2 regions of the Clostridium sp. CS1-1 genome follow, and region 1 is predicted to be linked to the other one. Evidence: riboswitches for the same ligand, from Rfam matches in the RefSeq annotation. Region 1 holds a riboswitch; the other holds the start of a gene.
What was found. A riboswitch is a leader RNA that binds a small molecule or an ion and turns the genes downstream of it on or off. The one in region 1 is predicted to bind cyclic di-AMP.
Positions count from the first base shown of each region.

Region 2: linked by a shared signal. The riboswitch ahead of AC0N0V_RS08605 (LysM peptidoglycan-binding domain-containing protein) and the one ahead of AC0N0V_RS22385 (cell wall hydrolase) in region 1 are both predicted to bind cyclic di-AMP.

Region 1 is NZ_CM148680.1:4,744,349-4,747,566, reverse strand. Features, by position in the region: gene AC0N0V_RS22390 (NAD(P)/FAD-dependent oxidoreductase) at 1-678, shown strand, start outside; gene AC0N0V_RS22385 (cell wall hydrolase) at 766-1,293, opposite strand; cyclic di-AMP (ydaO/yuaA leader) riboswitch at 1,296-1,424, opposite strand; gene cdaA (diadenylate cyclase CdaA) at 1,560-2,408, shown strand; gene AC0N0V_RS22375 (CdaR family protein) at 2,378-3,218, shown strand, end outside.
Region 2 is NZ_CM148680.1:1,847,305-1,850,522, forward strand. Features, by position in the region: gene AC0N0V_RS08600 (B12-binding domain-containing radical SAM protein) at 1-136, shown strand, start outside; gene AC0N0V_RS08605 (LysM peptidoglycan-binding domain-containing protein) at 584-1,363, opposite strand; cyclic di-AMP (ydaO/yuaA leader) riboswitch at 1,367-1,493, opposite strand; gene AC0N0V_RS08610 (transporter substrate-binding domain-containing protein) at 1,866-2,651, shown strand; gene AC0N0V_RS08615 (amino acid ABC transporter permease) at 3,010-3,218, shown strand, end outside.

The DNA.
Region 1 (3,218 bases):
AAGGAAAGGTTTCAGGAACATATTAATTCGATGGGTATAAGTGTAACCTTTGAAAGAATAAATGCTATATACTCAATGGGTGATTACTATGCTTTAGCGGTTAATGATAAAATGTATGAAGCAAAGACTATCATTTTAGCTACAGGAATAGAGTATACTAAACCGTTAAAAGGGGAAGAAGAATTTTTGGGTAGGGGTGTCGGATACTGTGCTACATGTGACGCACCTTTATATAGGGGAAAAATAGTAACTATTATAGGATATAATAAAGAGGCAGAAGAAGAAACCAATTATGTTAGTGAGTTAGCCGAAAAAGTTTATTATATTCCTATGTATAAAGGAAATTATCACCTAAAAAGAGGTAACATTGAAATAGTTAAGGATAGACCTTTAGAAATACAGGGGGAAGACAGAGTTACAAGGATTATTTTAAAGGAAAAAGAAATAACTACAGATGGAGTTTTTGTGTTAAAAGATAGTGTAGCTCCAAATCAGCTTGTACCAGGACTTTTGGTGGAGAACGATCATATAAAGGTAAACCTAAATATGGAGACTAACCTTCAGGGATGTTTTGCAGCGGGAGATTGTACAGGCAAACCATATCAATACCTAAGAGCTGCTGGCCAAGGTCAGGTAGCTGCATTAAATGCGGTTTCCTACTTAGATGGACAAAAATAGTAAAACTAAAATAAACCCATCATTTGTAAGTATGGTGGGTTTACTGGTATATGTGCTTAGCTAATGATTAGCTAAAAAATGATATGTCTAGTTAACTACAAAAAATACATGGTTTCCTATAGTTTTTACATTCTTCTTATCTATATTTTTCATCCATTTAGATGTTGCTATCCTAGGATTGTAGAAAAATACAGCTCTTTCAGTTGGATCTTCCCCTTTTAATGCTTGAAATACAGCCTTATAACTACTTTCATCAGGAACTACATCTATTTTGCCATTTCTTACACAGGAAAAAGCACCCTTCTGTTTAACTACACCTTCAACTGTTTTTGGAAATTCAGGATATTTTAAGCGATTTAAAATAACTGAGGCAACAGCAACCTTGCCTTCAAAAGGTTCACAATTACTCTCTGCATACACAACCTTAGCCATCAGATGTATATCATTTTGAGTAATATATATTTTTTTATCAAGGTAGTTAAAAACTTGAACGACTTCAGCCTCTTGATTAAACAATGTTGTGTCTATGTTATTAGAATCTTTTGCACTAACTTTAGCGCAATGCAGAAGTAATAACAAGAACAAAAATGCTACACAATAAGTAATCTTTTTCAATTAAATCCTCTCCTTATTACCAACGGGGTTAGCTGACGGGTTCGGTAAAGGCATAACCTACGTAAAATACGATTCACCCCAAAATTTTGGTTTCCCCGCGTTTTATAAAAAAACTTAGGCTAATGGTATTGTACCCACTAATTCGAAAAAAATACAAATGATAATGTTTTTATTAATATTTTATAAAAATAAATTTACATATGATATAAACAATATTAAATAGTGTATAATTGTAAATAGGATTATTTATTAGGATGGTGAAGTGGGTGGAGATTTTAGACATAGTAATTAATTCTATCAAAAATATTAGCATATCGTCAGTAATGGATATACTAGTAGTTTCCTTTATTTTTTATAAGGGATATACATTGATAAGGGAAACGAGAGCGGAACAACTTTTAAAGGGGATCATACTTATTATTTTACTTATTCCAGTAAGTAGTTTTTTTCATTTAACTATGCTTAACTGGATTTTAACTAAGACAATAACTATCGGGGTACTTTCTTTTATTATCATCTTCCAACCAGAAATACGCAGGGCACTTGAACATTTGGGACGAACTGCATTTAATGACAAATATCTACTGGAAGACGATGAAACCATGGAGCTTGTAATTACAGAAATTACTAATGCTGTGGAAAACTTGGCTAAGGACAGAACTGGAGCCATAATAATAATAGAACAATTAACTGGTCTTGGAGATATAATAAATACTGGTACAGTATTAGATGCCAGTGTTTCCTCTGCGCTTATAGAAAATATCTTTGTTGTTAATACACCGTTACATGATGGAGCGACCATCATAAGAAATGACAGGATTATTTCTGCAGGGTGTTTTTTACCGTTAACTAACAGTCAAGATATTAGTAAAAAACTAGGAACAAGACATAGGGCAGCTATTGGAATATCTGAGAATTCTGATGCACTGATTATAGTTGTATCTGAAGAGACTGGTACAATTTCACTTGCAGTAAATGGTATCCTTACAAGAAACTATACAAAAGAAAAACTTAAGGATATTCTCATTAGAATAATTAAAAAAAGGCAGAGTAGAAAACTGACTTTTAGGGAGCAGGTGAGAAAATGGATGAAAATAGTAAAAATCAAAAAATAGTTGTTAAAGTATGTTGTGTCATAGCGTCTTTTGTTTTATGGTTATATATATTTAATGTGGAAAATCCTATAAGGGAGCGAAAAATTATCGTTCCAGTACAGGTAATAAACAAAGATATGTTACTACCTTCAAAATTAGTACCAATTGGAGCAGAGCAGCTAAGTATAACATTAAATATAAGAGGAAATGCTTCAGATATATACTCCATAAAGCCTGAAGACTTCAAACTAGAGTCAGATTTGAGTGCTTATGTTGTAAAAAAAGGAGAGAATAGAGTACCTGTCGAGGTAAAGAGGTATCCACAGAACATAAGAATTGTAAATGATGAGAGTCTATGGGTTACGGTAATACTAGATGATTTGATAAAAAAGATTGTTCCAATTAAGGTAGAGTCTGAAGGTAAAACAAAAGAGGGATTTTATGCTCTACAGCCTACATTAGATATTAAGGAAGTAGAAGTTAGCGGTCCATCTCAGGAATTAAGTTCTATAAATAGTGTAGTTGCAAAATGTAATATAAACAATGTAGTAAAGGATATAAATATCGTATTACCTCTTCAAGCAGAAAATGCTTCGGGGATATATATTAAAAATGTAAAGATTAATCCAGAATCAGTGCAAGTTAATATTCCTGTAAAAAAAATAAAGAGTGTACCTATTAGTGTAAAAACCCAAGGTAGTTTAGAAAACGGAGGGGTAATAATATCTATGGGTTCATTACCAGAAAAGATAGATATAGCAGGTGAGGAAAAAGTACTATCTAGTATAAACGGTCTAGATACAGAACCTATAGATTTAAGTAAATTAAATG
Region 2 (3,218 bases), 2.2 Mb from region 1:
AAAGCAGTGGATTCCATTTCTAGCATTTAATTTATTTTATAGGAAGTTTGGAAAGTTGACAGAGGTATTATGCAATATAGTTTCTTTTGAAAATATAGGAAGGTTTTTTAGATGGTTAACTTATTGTATAAAGTAGATGGTGGAACGTACCCAATCTGAGGCAAAGTTAGTGTGGAGCCTTCTTATATTGTTCAGCATCAAGAGCAGAGATAAAGTGCCCCGAGAATGATAGACACATCTAATATTGAAAGTGCACTTCATATTAAAAGTTTTTTATGTAACATTAATTACTCTAGACGGGATGCCCACTTATGATGGTAGCTCCAAGAGATGAGTTAAATAGGAAATCAAGAAACTATGCTAGAGCAGGAAAATATGTATCAGTTATTAAATATGATGACATATTTAAAATAGCAAAGGTTATAAGGTAAAATAAAGAGGTTGTTGGCAAACCAACAACCTCTTGCTTATGTGCAAAATGAATTATAAGATTTTTATTTTTAGTAATCCGAAAAAAATAAAAGGCCAAGTATACTTGAATATTGGCTTTTTGTTTCCTTGAAAGTTATTTAAGGCCTACATTTTAATAGAATGAGAAAACCATCCTGTCAACCCTAAGTGCAACAGGCTTGGACCAAAGCCACTTGTTAGTTGTACTATCATCAAAGTAGTATAATGCACCATTTGTAGGGTCTGCACCATTAATAGCTTCTAATGCTGCTTTTCTGTCTTCTGCAGTTGCAGGTTTATTTATCATTCCATTAGCCACAGGTGAGAATTGGTAGTAACCTGCATCTATTTGGTATATAACGTCAGTAATTGACTTAGGAAAACGAGAGTCTTGAACTCTGTTAACGACTACAGCACCAACAGCAACTTTTGCATTATAAGGCTGACTTTCAGCCTCTGCTTTTATTAATCTTGCAAGTAAGTCTATTTCAGCATCTGTATAAGAAATTACTGAACTTGATGCCTGTCCAACATTTGAAGTTACTTGAGAAGTACTTGATATTGGTATAATCAGTGTTTGACCTATATATAGATTGTTGTCCCATTTATTATTAGATTCCCTTAATGAGGACATTGAAATACCAAATTTCTGTGCAATTAAATAAATGCTATCACCACTTTGAACAGTATAGGTTTTATCAGGAACCTTTAATACTTGTCCTGGATATATAACAGTGCTAGAAAGATTATTATTTTGCATTAAAACACTAGCTGTAGTATTAAAAAGTTTCCCTATTTTGTAAAGTGAATCACCGGATGAAACTGTGTAGCTAGCAGCATGTACAGATTGCATTGATAGAATTGATAATGACATAGTCATTACTAAAGCTTTGAGTTTTTTAGATTTTAACATAATTTTATCCTCCTCTTTTGCCTCCGAGGTTAGTTGACGGGTTCGGGTTGAGGTCCCCTACTTTAAAAAAAGATTCACCCCTATAGTTAAATCCCCCGTACTCCATATGGAGATTCGGCTTGTGTTTGTAAGTGTAATTGTAACAGTCATGATAGGTTAATTCTACACTAGATTTATGGATAATTAGGATAAATTATGGTTTATAGTCATTTTATGTAATATAGTTATGGATTTTTGCGATATATTTTACATTTAATCCGTGAATTTCCATGAGGTAAAATTATTCATGTAAATGTAAGAATTTATGAATAGTTTCATTGATGGAATATATAAAATCATTCATTATATGAATGAATGTTGCTTAAGACTTTTCATAAACAAACAATAACTAAGTCAAATACAAGATAAAATGAATAATTTACATTTGACACTTGCAAATACATTTGGTAGTATAACTTATATAATCTTATATTTATTCATTTTAAATAAGGGGGAAACATATATGAAAAAAACTTTAACAAAATTAATAATTACAGCAATAGTTACTGTAGGATTGGTTGGGTGTGGTAATAGCAGTACCCCTACAAGTACAGATTCCAGCAAAGAGACAAGTAAAAAATACACCATTGCAACGGATGTTACTTTTGCTCCTTTTGAGTTTCAAAAGGACGGAAAATACACTGGAATTGATATTGAATTATTAGAAGCGATTGCAAAAATTGAAGGATTTCAATATGAATTGAAGCCTATGGACTTCAAAGGTATAATACCTGCACTTCAATCTAATCAAATAGATGGTGCAATAGCAGGAATGAGTATAACAAGTGAAAGAAAGCAAGTTTTAGATATGTCAGCAGGATATTTTGAATCAGGAGTATCAGCTGTGGCTAAAAAAGATAATGACAAAATAAAATCAGAAGTAGATTTTAAAGGTAAAACGATAGCTGTTAAAAAGGGAACTAGTGGATCTAAGTACGCAGAAGAGAATAAAGACAAGTTTAGCTTTACAATCAAGTATTTTAATGACTCACCATCCATGATTCAGGAGATTAAAAACGGAAATGCTGATTTAGCTTTTGAAGACTATCCTGTAATTGGATATGCAATTACTGTAGATTCTGATTCTGGTTTAAAAATAGTTGGGGATAAGCTAACTAAGCAAGACTACGGTTTTGCGGTTAAGAAGGGAAGTAATAAAGAACTACTAGATGCTTTTAATAGTGGATTAAAGAAGATTAGGGAAAATGGAGAGTATGATAAGATTATAGGAAAATACATTAAAAAATAATACTGGCTAAAGAATGGGTTACATTCATGGTTAGCTAGTTCTAAGCATCAGATGAAATTAAAACTTTATTTAATGTTAGAAACTCATTTTATAGTAGTAATAGTGGCGGTATATGAAGAATGGATGTAGATGATTTATATACCGCCATTATATATTTAAAGAACAAGTGATATTATTATGAAAAATCAACTATGGTATCGAGTTAAATTATGTGATAGAGATACATTTAGTTACACTCTAAAGTTGAAAAATCGCATAACAGAGATACCTCAGTTATTATATATGAATTTAAGTCAAAGATTTTTAAATTTGTGATGATACTATATAAGCTGTTGAAAGTGGAAGGAGTTGAAATAACTTGGATTTAGTGGGATTATTTAAACAAAGTTTATCAGATCTTTTAACTGGACTTAGTGTTACCTTAGAAATAACTATAGTCTCTTTGATACTTGCAAGTTTACTGGGGCTATTATTTGGAATGATGTCTATAGCGCATAATAAATTTTTGAAGGTTGTAGCTAGAGCTTATGTGGATATAGTAAGAGGAACACCACTTATAGTTCAGGC